DNA from 4 places in the Afipia sp. MLSD5-FHT05B12 genome. Region 1 is predicted to be linked to each of the others. Evidence: predicted binding sites of a transcription regulator. Region 1 holds the regulator's gene; each other region holds the start of a gene.
The links. The regulator PhoB, encoded in region 1, activates phosphate uptake and scavenging genes when phosphate is short. The targets are predictions, from matches to a motif close to TGTCATNNANCTGTCAT.
Positions count from the first base shown of each region.

Region 2: the regulator PhoB is predicted to act here: its motif matches at 2,090-2,106, upstream of AC1Q6J_RS13095 (RNA degradosome polyphosphate kinase).
Region 3: the regulator PhoB is predicted to act here: its motif matches at 2,534-2,550, upstream of AC1Q6J_RS01620 (inorganic phosphate transporter).
Region 4: the regulator PhoB is predicted to act here: its motif matches at 3,069-3,085, upstream of AC1Q6J_RS12720 (DUF47 domain-containing protein).

Region 1 covers NZ_JBXAFS010000001.1:214,556-219,166, reverse strand. Annotated here, with positions in the region: gene AC1Q6J_RS00910 (LacI family DNA-binding transcriptional regulator) at 1-813, opposite strand, end outside; gene arsC (arsenate reductase (glutaredoxin)) at 974-1,378, shown strand; gene phoB (phosphate regulon transcriptional regulator PhoB) at 1,437-2,147, opposite strand; gene phoU (phosphate signaling complex protein PhoU) at 2,175-2,891, opposite strand; gene pstB (phosphate ABC transporter ATP-binding protein PstB) at 2,917-3,744, opposite strand; gene pstA (phosphate ABC transporter permease PstA) at 3,741-4,586, opposite strand; gene pstC (phosphate ABC transporter permease subunit PstC) at 4,590-4,611, opposite strand, start outside.
Region 2 covers NZ_JBXAFS010000008.1:128,567-133,177, forward strand. Annotated here, with positions in the region: gene purM (phosphoribosylformylglycinamidine cyclo-ligase) at 1-410, opposite strand, end outside; gene AC1Q6J_RS13085 (CDP-alcohol phosphatidyltransferase family protein) at 765-1,310, shown strand; gene AC1Q6J_RS13090 (P-loop NTPase family protein) at 1,366-2,049, shown strand; gene AC1Q6J_RS13095 (RNA degradosome polyphosphate kinase) at 2,178-4,364, shown strand; gene ppx (exopolyphosphatase) at 4,384-4,611, shown strand, end outside.
Region 3 covers NZ_JBXAFS010000001.1:373,437-378,047, reverse strand. Annotated here, with positions in the region: gene AC1Q6J_RS01625 (patatin-like phospholipase family protein) at 1-774, shown strand, start outside; gene AC1Q6J_RS01620 (inorganic phosphate transporter) at 860-2,488, opposite strand; gene AC1Q6J_RS01615 (GumC family protein) at 2,637-4,016, opposite strand; gene AC1Q6J_RS01610 (ferredoxin--NADP reductase) at 4,119-4,611, opposite strand, start outside.
Region 4 covers NZ_JBXAFS010000008.1:54,782-59,392, reverse strand. Annotated here, with positions in the region: gene AC1Q6J_RS12735 (peptide chain release factor 3) at 1-734, opposite strand, end outside; gene sugE (quaternary ammonium compound efflux SMR transporter SugE) at 999-1,313, shown strand; gene AC1Q6J_RS12725 (inorganic phosphate transporter) at 1,371-2,381, opposite strand; gene AC1Q6J_RS12720 (DUF47 domain-containing protein) at 2,398-3,042, opposite strand; gene AC1Q6J_RS12715 (branched-chain amino acid ABC transporter permease) at 3,180-4,145, opposite strand; gene AC1Q6J_RS12710 (branched-chain amino acid ABC transporter permease) at 4,309-4,611, opposite strand, start outside.

The DNA of each region.
Region 1 (4,611 bases):
CAGACCCACCACCGACACGTCGCGCGGAATTTGCAGACCCGCCTCATGCAACACAGCCATCGCACCTGCCGCGGTCACCAGCGTGGCGCCCAGAACAGCCGTCGGCTTCAGTGCAAGAAGACTGCGCATCGCATCCGCCCCGCCCTCCGCCGTGTATCCGGCGACAGCGACCAGCTTCGGATCGAACGGAATACCGTGCCGCTTCAGTCCATCGCGATAGCCGGCCAATCGTTCACCAGCATTGAATCCGCCGGGACGGCCCGCGAGATGCGCGATCCGCTTGTGGCCCATCTGCGCCAGATGATCGACGGCAATTGCCGCCGCGGCGCGGCTATCCAGTACGACGCAATAAGAGCTGCCCGACAGTTGCCGGTTGAGCAGCACGAATGGCGTGTGAGTGGATTCAAGTTCCTCACGCAGCAGGCTGTCATCATCAAGGCTTGCGACCAGCAGCCCATCGACACGGTTGCCATGCGACAGTCGATGATAAACGGCGTCGGTCGCGCCTGATTCCCGGTGCGCAATCAGCAACGAATAGCCATGACGCGCCGAAGATTTTTCGGCACCGCGAATGGCGGACGCAAACACCGGATTGTCGAGTTGCGGAACGATAAGGCCGAGTGTCCGGCTGCGCGACGTCCGCAAACTCTGCGCGAGCGTATTTGGTGAATAATCCAGGCTACGAGCGCTTTCGAGAATCCGTTCGCGCGTCTCCGGGCGAATGCGTTGGCTCTCCTCACCGCGCAGCACCCGCGAAGCGGTGGATACGTCGACCCCCGCCATACGCGCAACATCGGCTAATCTTGGCCTCATCGATTCCAACATCCCAAGCGGCGACCAGCGCGGCGAGCGTAGACTTGGAGGCCTGATAAAACAAGCAATCCCCAGGCGCGGACTCGACGCAATCCGACGATCAATGTACAAGGCTTGCGGTCGAAAACTGAATAGGCCGGGTTAAAGCACGGATGCAGCCATGAATGTCACCATCTATCACAACCCGGACTGCGGAACGTCCCGCAACACGCTGGCTATGATCCGGCAAAGCGGCACCGAGCCGACGATCATTGAATATCTGAAGGAACCGCCCACCCGCGCAGAGCTGATCGAGCTTATTGCGGCGATGGGAGTTTCGGTGCGCTCACTTCTGCGCGAGAAAGGCACGCCTTATGCCGAACTTGGACTCGGCGACCCGAGGTGGACAGATAACGAGCTGATCGATCTGATGCTCGTACACCCAATTCTGATCAATCGGCCGATTGTCGTGACATCCAAGGGCGTCAGGCTGTGCCGACCATCGGAGGCTGTGCTCGACGTTCTGCCAAATCCGCACATTGGCAGATTCGTCAAGGAAGACGGCGAAATCATCAACGCGGTCTGACGGCACATCGCTAACCAACACCCCGCGCATGCGAGGTGAAGGTCAGATAGCCCGTGACTCAACCTTGTGACTCAGCCTTGGCGAAACGATCGTCAAGCGCGTAGCCCGCGCCACGGACCGTGCGGATCGGATCCGACTCGCGTCCAAGATTCAGGAGTTTCCTGAGGCGGCCGATATGCACATCCACCGTGCGCTCGTCGATATAAATGTCACGTCCCCACACGCCATCAAGCAGTTGCTCGCGGCTGAACACACGCCCCGGATGTTCCAGAAAGAACTCGAGAAGCCGGTATTCGGTCGGACCGAGATCTATCGGACGCCCGGAACGGGCAACACGCCGGCGGTCCCGGTCAAGCTCGATGTCGCCAAAGGCGAGAACTGTCGCGAGGCGCTCCGGACTGGCGCGGCGCAGCAAGCCTTTTACGCGAGCGAGCAGTTCGGGCACCGAGAACGGCTTGACGATATAATCGTCCGCGCCGGTCGCAAGCCCTCTCACTCTTTCGCTTTCCTCGCCGCGCGCAGTCAGCATGATGATCGGGATTTGCTTGGTTTCGGGACGCGCTCGCAGCCGACGGCACAATTCGATCCCAGATAGGCCCGGAAGCATCCAGTCGAGTACAATAAGATCGGGAACATGCTCCTTGAGCCGCGTATCAGCATCGTCGCCGCGGGCGACCGTTTCGACGTCGTAGCCCTCGGCATCCAGGTTGTAGCGAAGCAGCGTAGTCAACGCCTCTTCGTCCTCGACCACAAGAATTCGGGCGCTCATTTCCAGTCCTTCAGTTCTTCGTACAAATTAACTGCCTGACGCGACCGTTGCAAAGTTCGTCATATCGCCCTTCGGGCGCTGATCGAGCATCTGCTGGCCTTCGATCATGTAGAAAACCGTCTCGGCGATGTTGGTCGCATGGTCGCCGATACGTTCAATATTCTTGGCGCAGAACATCAGGTGAATACAGAAACCGATGTTACGCGGGTCTTCCATCATGTAGGTCAGAAGTTCGCGGAACAGAGAGGTGCAGATCGCATCGACCTCCTCATCCCCCTTCCAGACTATCATCGCGGCCGGCAGATCGTGCGCTGCGTAAGCATCGAGTACCGACTTGACCTGCGACTGCACCAGGTCGGTCATGTGTTCCAGGCCGCGGATCAATTTCAGCGGATGGAAATCACTATCGAGCGCCGCGACGCGTTTGCCGATATTCTTGGACAGGTCGCCGATGCGCTCCAGATCGGTCGCAACCCGCATCGAACTGACGATCTCGCGTAGGTCGACCGCCATCGGCTGGCGGCGAGCGATCGTGAGTACCGCACGCTCTTCGATCAGATGCTGCAACTTGTCGATCTCGAGATCGGCGGCGACAACGCGCTTGCCCAGCGCGACATCGCGCCGGATCAATGCATCGACGGAATCGACGATCTGCCGTTCGGCCAGGCCGCCCATCTCGGCAACAAGCCGGTTTAGCTCCTGAAGGTCTTCGTCGAACGCCTTGGCGGTATGATCTGAACCCATGGTATGTCTCTCCCGCGAATGCGCGTCAGCCGAAGCGGCCGGTGATGTAATCTTGCGTGCGCCGATCGGTTGGCGAGGTGAAGATTTTGTTGGTATCGTCGAACTCAACCAGTTCGCCGAGATACATAAAGGCTGTCTTGTCAGACACACGCGCCGCCTGCTGCATATTATGCGTCACGATGGCGATCGTGTAGTCTTCCTTGAGTTCCTGGATCAGTTCTTCAACCTTGGCGGTCGAAATCGGATCGAGCGCCGAGCAAGGCTCGTCGAACAGGATGACTTCGGGACGAACCGCGACAGTGCGTGCAATGCACAGGCGCTGCTGCTGGCCGCCTGACAGGCTGAGGCCGCTGGCGTTCAGCTTGTCCTTGACCTCGTTCCAGAGCGCGCCGCCCTTCAGCGCGGCCTCGACCCGGCCGTCCATTTCCGACTTCGATATCTTCTCATAGAGTCTGATGCCGAACGCGATGTTCTCATAGATCGTCATCGGGAATGGCGTCGGCTTCTGAAACACCATTCCGATCCGGGCGCGCAGCAGGTTCAAATCGAGCTTCGGATCGAGAATATTGGTCGAATCCAGCATCAATTGACCGACGGCGCGCTGACCGGGATAAAGATCGTACATACGGTTGAAGATGCGCAGCAACGTCGATTTGCCGCAGCCCGACGGACCGATGAAGGCGGTCACTCGGTTCTCGCCGAGAACAAGATTAATGTTCTTCAGAGCATGGTGCTCACCATAGTAGAAGTTCAGGTCACGCGCGGTCACCTTGGGCCGCGCATCAAGCCGGCCGGCACTGCCCGGCACGGGTCCACGGGAAAGATCTACGCTGACAGAAAGCTGTTCGTTCATTTCGATGTCCTCTCGGCGCCGAGAATGCGCGCGCCAACGTTAAGGGCAAGTACGGTCAAGGTGATAAGCAAAGCCCCGGTCCATGCGAGCTGTTTCCAGTAGTCGTAGGGGCTTTGAACGAAGTTGTTGATGGTCACCGGCAGGTTCGCCATCGTCTTGGTCAAATCGAGACTGAAGAACTGGTTGCTCAGCGCCGTAAACAGCAGTGGCGCGGTTTCGCCGGCAACACGCGCTGTCGCCAACAGCACACCCGTGATGAGGCCCGAACGTGCGGCACGATAAGCAATCCGCTTAATGACAAGCGAGCGCGGCAAGCCGAGTGCGGAGGCTGCTTCACGAAGCGGATTGGGCACGAGACCAAGCATGTCCTCGGTGGTACGCACAACAACCGGGATCACGATCACGGCGAGCGCCAGCGTGCCGGCCAGCGCCGAGAAGCCACCCATCGGGACAACGATCGCACCGTACACGAACAGACCAATGATGATCGACGGCGCGCTCAGCAGGATGTCGTTGATGAAGCGGATCACCGACGTCAGGCGGTCATGCTTGCCGTATTCGGCAAGATAGGTGCCCGCGAATAATCCGATCGGAGCGCCGATGCCGACGCCGAGTACCGTCATGATGATCGAGCCGACGATGGCGTTGAGCAACCCACCCTCGGTGGAACCAGGCGGCGGTGTGTTCTCGGTGAAGATGCCAAGATGCAGGCCCGCAAAGCCGTTGTAGAACAGCGTGAACAGGATAAGCGCAAGCCAGGTCACGCCGAAGACGGCTGCCCCAAGGCAGAGGAACCTGATGACGATGTCCCAGCGGCGGCGAGAGGCATAGATCGGGTTCATGGCTCAGTTCCCCGCCTTCTTTTCA
Region 2 (4,611 bases), on a different contig from region 1:
CAGCCGGATTCGCGGCAGCCCTCGGCGACGCCCGCCACAATCGAAGCGGTGGCCTCGGGGTCGAGCTTGCCGCAAGCGAAGTAATCCAGAAAGAACAGCGGCTCCGCGCCCTGAACCACGAGGTCGTTGACCGACATCGCCACGAGGTCGATGCCGATGCCGCTGTGGATGCCGGTCTCGATGGCGATCTTGACCTTGGTGCCGACGCCGTCGGTGGCGGCGACCAGTATGGGGTCCTTGAAGCCGGCGGCCTTGAGATCGAACAGCCCGCCAAATCCGCCGATTTCCGCATCGGCACCCGCCCGCGCGGTGGCGCGCACCAGCGGTTTGATGAGGTCCACGAGCCGGTTTCCGGCGTCAATATCGACGCCGGCGGATGAATAGGTGAGGCCGGATTTTTGGTCAGTCATGCTGGGACTTGCGAACCACCACACTAGGATTCCGAGAGTTAGCCGGTGGTTACGTCGGATTTTGCGCTGGCGCAATGGCTAGTGTCCTGAATCCGAAGTTCGCCCGGTTTTACAGCGTCTTCCGTAGCGAACTTCGGATTCAAAAGGACACTAGAAGACTATAATTCTAGTGTGGTTTTGGTTCGCAAGTCCGCAATGAACGCGCTGCGTTAACGATGCGGACTTGCGAACCACCACACTAGGGGCAGGCTGTGCATAGCTAGGAGAAAGGCCCTCGGGCGGTCAGCGGCGTCCCCATATCCTATGCAAGCCGTCCGAGGCCCGTTAAAACAGGAACAGCCGGGAAAAAGTCGCGTGAATCTGCCGAACATCATTACCCTGGGCCGCATCCTGCTGGTGCCGGTCATCGTCTGGGCCATCGCGTCGAACCAGATGACCATCGCCTTCGTGATCTTCGTGGTGGCGGGGGTCAGCGATGCCATCGATGGGTTCCTCGCCAAGCGATTCAACATGACCACCGAGATCGGAGCGCTACTCGATCCCGTGGCGGACAAGGCGCTGCTGGTCTCGATCTATGTTACGCTCGGGATCTCGGGCGACATCCCGCGCTGGCTGGTCATTCTTGTGGTGTCGCGCGACTTCATGATCGTGGGCGCGGTGATCATCTCGTGGCTGCTCGACAATCCGGTTCCGATGAAGCCGCTGATGGTCTCCAAGCTGAACACCGTTGCGCAGGTGGCGTTCGCCGCGCTGGTGCTGGCCTCGCTCGGTTTCCAGTTCAATGCGTCGCCCTATGAGGTCATTCTGGCGGGTTTCGTGACGGTCTTGACGCTGCTTTCGGTGTCCTTCTATCTCGTGGAGTGGGCACGGCACATGAGCGCGACCGCGCCGATCCCGTGATACATTTCGGAAGTCGCATGTTGTGCAGGTCGATGCGCTCGGCCGGGAGTATTGCGTGATAGCTCGCGTTCGCCCTCGTCAGTTGGCCCTTGCGCTGCCCCATGCGGAAAGCCTGACGCGCGACAATTTCCTTGAGGGCTCGGCCAACGCACAGGCGCTTGCGCTCACCGACGCATGGCCCGACTGGCCTAATCGCGTCATGATGCTGGTGGGGCCGGAGGGCAGCGGCAAAAGCCATCTCGCGTCAATCTGGGCGGATGAAGCCGGCGCCCGGGCGGTTGCCGCCCACACTCTGACCCCAGCTAACGTCCCCGGCGAACTCGCGACCGGCGCGCTTGTGGTGGACGATCTCAATCCGGCGGCCTTCGACGAGCGGGCGCTGTTTCATCTTTTGAATCTCGCGCGCGAAGACGAAGCCTATGTCCTGATGACGGGGCGAACACCGCCCGCGGCCTTTCCAGTGGAATTGCGCGATCTGCGCTCGCGGCTGCGCGCGGTGCCGGTGGTTACCCTGACCCCGCCGGACGACCAGTTGTTTCGCGCGCTGATCGTGAAGTTCTGTGCCGACCGCCAGATGACCGTTGACGAGAGTCTGGTCAGTTATCTCTCGACCCGCATCGAGCGGTCGTTCGCTGCGGCGCGGCGGACGGTCGAGATGCTGGATGAGGAGGCCCTGCGGCGTGGCGGACGGGTGACCAGGGCGCTGGCCGCGGAACTGCTGAAAGATCCTGCGGCCTGACCGCACAGGGGCTTGGTCGTTAACGGGTCCTGGCTCAGGATGTCATCGAACTGTCATGAGACTGGCACATTGTCTCAGTGGAACGGGACTAAGGTCCGGCCTGATGACATCGTATAAGGTTTCGCTTCATGGATGCCGTGCAAGCTACTGTAAAAAAAGAAGAAAATGAAGTAGTTTCGACCGTTTCCTCAATCGGATCGAGCCCGGAACGCTTCATCAACCGCGAATTGTCGTGGCTTCACTTTAATCGCCGTGTGCTGGAAGAAGCGGTCAACCCGAACCATCCGATGCTGGAGCGGGTCCGGTTCCTGTCGATTTCCGCCAACAACCTTGATGAGTTCTTCATGGTCCGCGTCGCGGGCCTCAAGGCGCAGGTCCGTGAAGGTATCACCGAACGCAGCCCGGACGGCTCGACCCCCACAGAACAGCTCGCCAAGATCAACGAGACCGTCTCGAAGCTTGCGAGCGACCAGCAGGCGATCTGGCGCGACTTGCGCGGCGCGCTCGCCGAAGTCGGCATCGTTCTGGTCGACGGCAAGGACGTCACCAAGGCCGAAAGCACCTGGATCGAGGATCACTTCCTTCACAATATTTTCCCGCTGCTGACGCCGCTGGCGATCGATCCGGCGCATCCGTTCCCGTTCATTCCGAGTCTCGGTTTCACCATCGCACTGCATCTGGCGCGCGTCTCTGACGGCAAGGCGATGAACGCGCTGATCCGCATGCCGGGCAAGATCGACCGCTTTATCCGTTTGCCCGCGGGCAAGGACGGTTCGGTTCGTCTCATCACGCTTGAGCAGGCCACGGCGCTGTTCATCGGCCGCCTGTTCCCCGGCTACGTGGTCAAGGGTGAGGGTGCGTTCCGCATCATCCGCGACTCCGAACTGGAAATTGAAGAAGAAGCCGAGGATCTCGTTCGCCTGTTCGAGTCGGCGTTGAAGCGCCGCCGGCGCGGATCGGTGATCCGTCTTGAAATCGAAGCCACCATGCCCGACGAACTGCGTGCCTTCGTGCAGCGTGCGCTGTCGACGCCGGATGACGACGTGTTGCTGGTCGATGGCGTGCTCGCCATGAACGAGCTGTCGCAACTGACGCGGCTCGATCGTCCCGATCTCGAATTCACGCCCTACGTCCCGCGTCATCCGGAACGTGTACGCGATCACGGCGGCGATATCTTCGCAGCAATCCGGCAGAAGGATCTCGTCGTCCACCATCCTTATGAATCGTTCGACGTCGTCGTGCAGTTCCTGCAACAGGCGGCTCGCGATCCCGATGTCGTCGCCATCAAGCAGACGCTGTATCGCACCTCGCGCGATTCACCGATCGTGCGCACGCTCGCCGAAGCCGCCGAAGCCGGCAAATCTGTGACGGCGCTGGTCGAACTGAAAGCGCGCTTCGACGAAGAAGCCAACATCCGCTGGGCGCGCGATCTTGAACGCGCCGGCGTCCAGGTTGTCTACGGATTCCTTGAACTCAAGACTCACGCCAAGCTGTCGCTGGTGGTGCGCCGGGAAGGCGCGGGGCTCACGACTTATGTCCACGCCGGTACCGGCAACTATCATCCCGTCACCGCGCGCATCTACACTGACCTGTCATATTTTACGTCTGATCCGGTGATCGCGCGCGATGCCGCGCGTGTCTTCAACTACATCACCGGCTATGCGGAGCCGCGCGACATCGAGAAGATGGGCGTGTCGCCGCTCACGCTGCGCAAGCGGATGCTTGAGCACATTCACGGCGAAGCGAATTTCGCGCGGCACGGCAAGCCGGCGGCGATCTGGATGAAGATGAACTCGCTGGTCGATCCCGACATCATCGACGCGCTCTACGAAGCCTCACAGGCCGGCGTTTCGATCGATCTGGTGATCCGCGGAATCTGCTGTCTGCGTCCCGGTGTTCCCGGACTTTCAGAGAACATCCGGGTCAAATCGATCATCGGCCGGTTCCTGGAACACGGGCGAATCTATTGCTTCGGCATGGGCCATGGCCTGCCGAGTGCGAAAGCTGCTGTGTATATCTCGTCGGCGGATATGATGCCGCGCAATCTCGACCGCCGTGTCGAGGTGTTGTGCCCGCTGCAAAATCCTACGGTGCATCAGCAGGTTCTCGAACAAATCATGGTCGCGAACCTGAAGGATAATGAACAGAGCTGGCAGTTGTTGCCGGATGGGTCGTCAACGCGTATGAAGGCCGCGAAAGGCGAGGAACCTTTCAATGTGCATGATTATTTCATGACGAATCCGAGTCTGTCAGGCCGTGGAAAGTCGCTTAAAGAATCTTCGCCACGCCGTCTTACGCGCCGTTCGGAGCGTTAGTGGTTCGAAGAACGAATCCGTGAGCCCGGCACTCGTTCGCGAGCGTCCTCGTGCTGCGCGCAAGCCATCGAAGAGCGTCGCTGTCATCGATATCGGATCGAACTCGGTTCGTCTTGTCGTCTATGAAGACAAGACGCGCAACCTCGCACCGATCTTCAACGAGAAAACGCTGTGCGGTCTCGGCCGCGAAGTGCAGTCGACCGGGCTACTTGCAACCGATGCCGTCGAGAAGGCGCTGGCCGCGCTA
Region 3 (4,611 bases), 160 kb from region 1:
CCATGGTTCAGCCCGGCCGGGGCCAAAACAGCAACCAGTTATTATGACACCGCGCCGCTGCGCGCATCGCTGCTAGAGCTCGTCGATTTCGATTTGATCAATTCACGCAAGATGCATTTCGCCGTTGGCGCGGTGAATGTTCTCACTGGCAACTTTTTTTACTTCGACAACAAGAAAGAAATCATCGAGCCCGAGCATGTGATGGCCAGTGGCGCACTGCCGCCAGCCCTGCCCATGGTGAAGATCGGCACCGACCATTTTTGGGACGGCGGCATCGTTTCGAATACGCCGCTGCAGCATTTGCTCGATCAGGAAGACAAAATGAACTCGCTGGTATTTCAGGTCGACCTGTTCAACGCTCGGGGAGTCCTGCCGCGCGATATCCAGGAGGTGATGGCCCGGCACAAGGACATCATGTACTCGTCCCGCACGCGCTACAATACCGACGTCTACAAGCGCATGAACAACCTGAAGACCGATTTCTACAAGACGCTGCTGAAGGTCCCGGAAGACAGACTAACGGATCACGAGCGCGCGCTGCGCGATCACTTCGCGGACCTGCCGGAAATCACCATCTTGCAGATGATCTATCAGCAGAAGGCCTATGAAGGCGACTCCAAGGACCACGAATTCTCCGCCACCTCGATGCGCGAGCACTGGCTGAGCGGCCTTGAGGACACGCGCCGCACGCTGAAGCGGCGCGAATGGCTGGCGATGCCGGAGGCTGGGATGGGCATCGTCATCCACGACGTGCATCGCGAGAAGGACTATTGAGCTTCTGCGATATCTCGTTTGAAGAGAAAGCCCGCGCTTTTCGCGCGGGCTTTTCGTTGTCTACTACCGCTGTTGCAGCGTTGGATCAGAACAGGTGCGAGAACAACACATAGAGGCCCGCCGACAGGCAGATCGCAGCCGGCAGGGTCAGCACCCACGCCATCAGCAGGTTGCGGATGGTCGCCATCTGCAATCCCGAACCGTTAGCCGCCATCGTTCCGGCAACGCCGGACGACAGCACGTGGGTCGTCGAGACCGGAAGGCCGAAAATGTCAGCCGCACCGATCGTCCCCGCTGCAACGAGCTCGGCAGATGCACCCTGTGCGTAGGTCAGGTGCGTCTTTCCGATCTTTTCGCCGACAGTGACAACGATGCGCTTCCAGCCAATCATGGTGCCAAGGCCGAGCGCGATAGCCACCGCGATTTTCACCCAGGTCGGAATGAATTTCGTGGCGCTGTCGAGAGAGCCTTTGTAGGCGTTGAGCGTGGCGACCTCTTCCTTGCTCAGGTCGTTTTCCTTGTCCTTCATCAGGAAGCGGATGGCCTCCGAAGTGAGGTACATATCGTTGCGGGTGTTACCCACCGCCTCGGCAGGAACCTTGTTCAACGTGCCGTACTTCTGCACCTGATCGCCGACGTCCTTCACGAGGATCGCCAGCGACGGATAAGTGCCTTCGCTAATCTTGTGCAGCGAGACGTATTGCGTCACTGCCGGACGGGGGTCACCGATGACGCTGTGACCAGCGCCTTTCGCCGCGATGACCTTGGAGGCGGCCTCTGAGGTCTGCTGGAACTTGACGACCTGCGATTCCGGCAAGGCGCGGTTCAGCGCATAGGCCGTCGGCACGGTGCCGATCAGGATCAGCATGATGAGGCCCATGCCTTTCTGACCGTCGTTTGAGCCGTGCGCGAAGCTAACCCCTGTGCAGGTCGCAATGAGAATACCGCGAATCCACAGCGGCGGCGGCTTGTTTCCTTCCGGAGCAGCGTAAAGCGCGGGATTCCGGATCACAAATTTCAACACCAGCAAGAGAAGCGCGGCCATGCAGAAGCCGAACAACGGCGAGAGCAGCAGCGCGTAACCGATTTCGGTGGCCTTGGTCCAGTCGACACCCGACGTGCCGTCACGTCCGCGCATCACCGCATTGGCGACGCCGACGCCAATGATCGAGCCGATCAGCGTGTGCGAGCTGGACGCCGGAAGACCGAAGTACCAGGTGCCGAGATTCCAGATAATGGCTGCGATCAGGAGCGCGAACACCATGGCGAAACCAGCGCTGCTTCCGACCTGAAGAATGAGTTCAACCGGCAGCAGCGAGACAATGCCGAATGCGACCGCGCCGCTCGACAGCAACACGCCGAGAAAATTGAAAAAGCCCGACCACATCACTGCAAATTCGGCTGGAAGCGAATGGGTATAAATCACCGTTGCGACAGCGTTCGCGGTGTCGTGGAAGCCGTTGACAAACTCGAAGCCGAGCGCAATCAGCAGTGCGATGAACAGCAAGATGTAAGGAAGATAGGTCGTTACCTTGGTGCCGGTTGCGTCGATATCGACGTAAATGCTGTAGGCAACGAATAATGCACCCGCGGCAAGGATGCCAAAAAACAGAATCATTGTCAGCGGGTTGAAACCTTTATCGAGATTAGGCCTTGAGGCCGGTTCGATGGTTTGCCCATCGGCGATCCCGGAATTCAATGTAATGTCGCTCATCTCATACCCCTTATGAAACTCAGGGGTTCTATTTGACTGGTTAACTTGAAGGTTGGATGACACCTTTCATATCGGCCCAGCGACGTACTGAATCCTGCCGACGGGGCGCCGCGCGAAAGTCCTGGAGTTGTTCGGGAAATGCAGTGAGCTAACGCAATGCGCCCGCTCTCTTTTGCTCGTTCATCAATTCAAGCAACCAGGCCAGGCTGATACCCAGACCGAGACCGAGCAACACGCTGACGAGCAGAACCCCGACAGGGAATGTACGGCCAGATACCAGCGGTACCGTTGCGCGGCTCAATATCCGGGGGCTCGCATTGTCCGGTTGCTGTTGCTGAGACCGGGCCAGGATCGCCTGATACGCGGCACGGTTTGCCTCGACCTCTCGTTCCAGTTCCTTGAGGCGGGCAATCACTTCGTTCGTCTTAATGAGGTTTTGTCTCGATGCTTCAAGGCGGCTCTTGAGCTGAGTCAGAATACCACGGGTACGTTCCAGTTCGGCTGTGACGGACTGAGCCACATCCTGAATTGACCGCTCCAGCAGCCGTCTGGCTTCGGCCGCTCGCATCCTGGCAATCACACGGTCGGGGTGACGGGGCCCGAGCGTATCGGACAGATCAATTTCCAGCTGCCTTGCGGCGGCATAGCGGGTTCTGAACGTCCCAATTGCTCCTTCCCGGATCGTATCCGGTATTCCGCCGCCATCGAGGGTTCTTCTGGCACGCTGGATCTGATTCAGCGTCGAACGCAAACCACCGGCCTTGGCCTCAGCCGCGGTGATCTGGTCTGAAATTTCGCTCACCTGTTTCTCGGCACCGGACTGGCCACCAGCCATCATCGCGCGGCTATCGCTGCGATATTTTTCATAACGCCGTTCGGCTTCCAACGAGCGGGTCTGAAGCGTTTCCAACCGTCCGGCGAGAGGTGCCACGGCGCCCGATGCTGCCTCCGCACCGGCGCGCTCCTGTTCCTCCATATAACTATCCATCACCGCGTTGGCGATACGCGCCGACGTTTCGCGGTCCAGCGTGACGACGTTAATGTTCACCGTGTTAGAGGTGGAGTTACGAACGATGCTGATCGCACGGTTCAACTGACGCAATGCCACTATGTGCGGCTCGGTTGCAGGGACAAGTCCGACACCGGCAAGGAGCGTGAAGAGAATCCCTTTCGATTTGCCGCCAAAAAGCGGATCGGTGTCGAGCTTCTGTCTTGCGATAACCTTGTCGAGGACGCTACGCGACGTCAGGGCGCCGATCTCGCTGTCGATACCGGCTGCGGCAGCTTCCGGTTTGCCGGCATCGGCTGTCACCTGAGCAGGCAAACCGAGCAGAATCTGGCCGGATGCGACATACCGGGGAGCCGACAGCAATATCCAGGCAAGGCTGAGCGTGGCGCAGATGGCGGTTACCGCGCCGATAAACGCCGCCCGGCGGCGCAACATCGCTGCAAACCCGTCCACATCCAGGGCAGGTACCTGAATCCGGGACAGGTACGCATCGCGCCTGTCGTTTTCGGAAATCGCCATGCCAACGTCCCCGCGCTACGCGTCTTGGGACCGGATCATCCGACAAATCGGCACGCATTGCGAGGCCAATACCTGTCCAAGCGGCGCAAAAATGGTCACCTGCTAGCGTTCGACGAACGCCTTTTCGATGACAAACTCGCCGGGCTCGCCGTGGTTGCCTTCGGTGAATCCCTTGTCGAGCAGCAGCGCCCGCGTGTCCTGAAGCAATGCCGGGCTGCCACAGATCATGACGCGGTCGTGCGCGGCCTCCAGCGGAGCGAGGTCGGTATCTGCGAACAGCTTGCCCGACGTCATCAGGTCAGTGATCCGGCCGCGATTGCGGAATGGATCGCGCGTCACCGTCGGGTAATAGATCAACTGGTTGCGGACCAGCTCGCCGATCAGATCGTCCTTCGGCAACCGCTCAGTGATCATCTCGCCATAGGCGAGCTCGGCGACACGGCGGCACCCGTGCAGCAGGACCACCTTTTCGAAGCGGTCATAGGTTTCGGGGTCCTTGATGACACTGAGGAACGGCGCAAGCCCGGTCCCGGTGCCGATCAGATAGAGATTCCGGCCGTTCTTCAGATTGTCGATCACCAGCGTGCCGGTGGCC
Region 4 (4,611 bases), on a different contig from region 1:
GGCTTGCAGGCTTCCGACACCAGCGCCAGTTCTTCCTCGATCGCGGCGGCATCGAGATTGGGATTGCGCGCGGCGAGATCGGCGATTGCAATCTGCTCCGCCTGCCCGGTTTTGGCGCCGCCGCCCTCCAGCAGACGGACGCCGCCGGTCTGGATGTCGTAGGTGCCGAGGAAATCGCGGCCCCGCCCGACCGGCCACGTCAGCGGCGTGGTGTCCAGCGCCAGCGTCTTTTCGATTTCATCCATCAGGTCGAACGGGTCGCGGCTTTCGCGATCCATTTTATTGATGAACGTGATGATCGGAATGTCGCGCAGCCGGCAGACCTCGAACAGCTTTCGCGTCCGCGCCTCGATGCCCTTCGCCGCGTCGATCACCATGACGGCGGAGTCGACCGCCGTCAGTGTGCGGTAGGTGTCTTCCGAGAAGTCTTCGTGGCCCGGCGTATCGAGCAGGTTGAACACCAGATCCTGGAACTCGAAGGTCATCACCGAGGTCACGACCGAGATGCCGCGCTCGCGTTCGATCTTCATCCAGTCGGAGCGCGTGTTGCGCCGCTCGCCCTTGGCCTTGACCTGACCCGCGAGGTTGATCGCGCCGCCGAACAGCAGCAGCTTTTCGGTCAGCGTGGTCTTGCCCGCGTCAGGATGCGAGATGATCGCGAACGTGCGCCGTCGCGCCACTTCTTCGGCAAGCGGCGTCAGCGGGGATTCGGCGGCGATGGCGGTGTCGGACATGGCTCGAGCGTGTGGCAAAGAAACGCGGCAGGATCAAGGGACTTTGAAGTCAATGCACTTGCATCCTCTTTGCCTCTGAGGCATATTCATAAGGCGAGGACGACCTCGATTCACCCCACATCATCCGCAGGGACGGCCCGAGCGCGACCAGCAAAAGTGGGAACCGGTTTTGCGTCCGGGCGCGCTCGAATCATAATAGACGCATGATCTTGTCGCCGAACCGCACACACTTCGGCGGATCATGCGTTATGGAGGAGTTAGGCCATGGCATGGTCGATGCTGTTTGTTGCGGGTTTGCTGGAGATCGGCTGGGCCATCGGCTTGAAATATACCGACGGTTTCACGCGCCTGATGCCGTCGGTCTTTACCATCGTCAGCATGGTCGCGAGCGTTCTCCTGCTCGGCCTGTCGCTGAAGACACTGCCCGTCGGCACCGCCTACGCGGTCTGGACCGGCATCGGCACGGTCGGAACCGCCATCCTCGGCATCTGGCTGCTGGGTGATCCTGCGACCACCATCCGCATCGTCTGCATCGGTCTGATCGTCGCCGGGATCGTCGGGCTCAAGGTCGTCGCTTAGCTTTTCCGGGCATGATCTTTTCCGAAAACCGATTCCCGCTTTTCGGGATCATGCCTGTCAGCGCCAGCCCGCCAGCGTTACGGCGTAATAGGTGGCCGCCGCGACCAGCGCAGCGGCCGGGATCGTGAAGATCCAGGCCCAGACGATCGAACTTGCCACATTCCAGCGCACCGCGGACACGCGCCGCGCCGCGCCGACGCCAACAATCGCGCCCGTGATGGTGTGCGTAGTGGACACCGGAACGCCGAGGAACGTCGCAGCGAACAAGGTCGCTGCGCCACCTGTCTCGGCGCAGAAGCCCTGCATCGGCGTCAGCTTGGTGATACGCAGGCCCATGGTGCGAACAATGCGCCAGCCGCCCATCAGCGTGCCGAGCGCCATCGCCGCCTGACACGCGATCACCACCCAGAACGGCACGCTGAACTCGCCCCCGAGATAACCTTGCGAGTAAAGCAGCACCGCGATGATGCCCATGGTCTTCTGTGCATCGTTGCCGCCATGGCCGAGTGAGTACAGCGACGCCGATGCGAACTGCAAGATACGGAACGCGCGATCGACCGCGAATGGCGTCGAGCGTACCGAGGCCCACGAGACGATAGCGGTCAGCACCAGCGCCAGCAGAAAGCCGACCAGCGGTGACAGCACGATCGCGAGCAGCGTCTTCGACAGGCCGCTCCACACCGCGACGGAAATCCCCGCCTTGGCCATGCCGGCGCCGAGCAAGCCGCCGATCAGCGCGTGCGAACTGCTGGACGGCATGCCGAGGCCCCACGTCACCAGATTCCACACGATGGCGCCGATCAGCGCGGCGAAGATCACGTGAGCATCGATCGCCTCCGGATGGATGATGCCGGTGCCGATGGTCTGTGCGACGTGCAGGCCAAACACCGCGAACGCGATGAAATTGAAGAACGCCGCCCACGCCACCGCATAATGCGGCCGCAGCACGCGGGTCGAAACAATCGTGGCGATGGAATTGGCAGCATCGTGCAGGCCGTTGAGAAAATCGAACAGCAGCGCGACAGCGATCAATCCGACCAGGATGGGGAAAGCGAGCGAGGCATCCACGTGGGCGGTCCTGACCTTAGACTTGTTCGATCACGATGCTGTTGATCTCGTTCGCCACGTCGTCGAAGCGGTCGGCGACTTTCTCCAGATGCTTGTAGATTTCGGCGCCGACCACGAAGTCCATCGCGCTGCCGTCGCGGTGCTTGAGGAACAGCTCCTTGAGACCGATATCGTTCAGGTCATCGACGCGGCCTTCGAGCCGCGTGATCTCCTCAGTCAGGGCGGTCAGCGTGGTAACGTTCGCCCCCATCGCCTGCATCAGCGGCACGGCCTTCCCGACAAGATTCGCGCACTGCACGAGGATGGCGCCGATCTCGCGCATCGGCGGTTCGAAGACCCGTACCTCGAACAGCATCACCGCCTTGGCGGTCTGCTGCATCTGGTCGATGGCGTCGTCCATCGACGTAATGAGGTTCTTGATGTCACCGCGGTCGAACGGCGTGATGAAGGTCCGGCGGACAGCGGTCAGAACTTCCCGCGTGATCTGGTCGGCGTCGTTCTCGAACTGGTTGACACGCTGGCAGTAAACCGGGGTCTCCTCGCCGCCGCGCATCATCCCCTCGAGTGCCTCGGCGCCTTGCACGATGGCTTGGGAATGCCGGGCGAACAGGTCGAAAAACCGCTCCTCCCGGGGCAGCAACCTACGAAACCAGCCAAGCATTGATCTTTCTCCGGCACGACAGAACGCGTCACATATCTGTCATAAACCGTTTCGCAGACCAACAGGCACCTGCCCGGCGTCTAAACGCCGGTCATCCACTGATTTATCGAAGCAAAAAGCCCCGCGAAACCGGACGCTTAGAGCGACCGCTTGAAGAAATGGGCGATTTCGCCGACGACGCCGCGGCGGAAGGTCAGCACGCAGATCACGAAGATCGCGCCCTGAATCACCGTGACCCATTGCCCGAACCCGGCCAGATACTGCTGCATGGCGATGATGACGAAGGCGCCGACGACGGGCCCGAACACCGTACCGAGGCCGCCAACCAGCGTCATCAGCACGACTTCGCCGGACATGGTCCAATGCACGTCGGTCAGCGACGCGTTCTGCGCCACGAACACTTTCACCGCGCCGGCCAGGCCCGCCAGTGTTCCCGACAGGATGAACGCCAGCAGCTTGTACTGGTCGGTCTTGTAGCCGAGCGAAATCGCGCGCTGCTCGTTCTCGCGGATCGATTTGAGCACCTCGCCGAACGGCGAGTTGATGGCCCGGTAGATCAGCAGGAAGCCGAGCAGGAAGATCCCCAGCACCACGTAATAGAGCGTGGTCGGCTTCGACAGGTCGAACAGGCCGAACATCATACCCTGCGGAATGCCCTGGATGCCGTCTTCACCGTGAGTGAACGGCGTCTGCAGATAGATGAAGAACAGAAGCTGCGAAAGCGCCAGCGTGATCATCGCGAAGTAGATGCCCTGCCGGCGGATCGCGATCAGGCCCGTGATGACGCTGAGCGCGGCGGCGGCAACGACGCCGAGGATGATGCCGATTTCGGGCGGCACGCCCCACACCTTCAGCGCATGCGCGGTGACATACCCCGCTGTGCCAAGGAACATCGCGTGGCCGAACGACAGCAGGCCGCTATAACCGATCAGAAGATTGAAGGCGCAGGCGAACAGCGCGAAGCACAGCGCCTGCATCACGAAATACGGATAGAGCCCGGTCAGCGGCACGATAGCCAGCAAGATCGTCATGACGGCGAACGCGATCATTTCGTCGCTGGTGCGCCCCTTCACGGGAACGGCGTTGTCGGTGATTGTGGTCATACGAGTGTCCTGAATCCGAAGTTCGCCTCATTTTGCAGCGCATCCCCAAGCGAACTTCGGATTCGAAAGGACACTCGCAAAATATAAATTCTAGTGTGGCTTTGGTTCGCACGTCCGCAAATGAACGTGCAGAAACCTGGTTGCGGACGTGCGAACCGCCACACTAGTTCGCCCGCCCCGTCAATCCAGTCGGCTTTACGAGGAGCACCAGCACCATCAGCACGAAGACCACGGTGTTGGACGCCTCGGGATAGAAATACTTGGTCAGGCCTTCGATCACACCAAGCGCAAATCCGGTGATGATCGAGCCCATGATCGATCCCATGCCGCCGATCACCACGACGGCGAACACGACGATGATGAGATCCGCGCCCATCAGCGGCCGCACCTGGTTGATCGGCGCCGAGAGCACACCGGCGAGCGCGGCGAGACCGACGCCGAGGCCGTAGGTCAGCGTGATCATGCG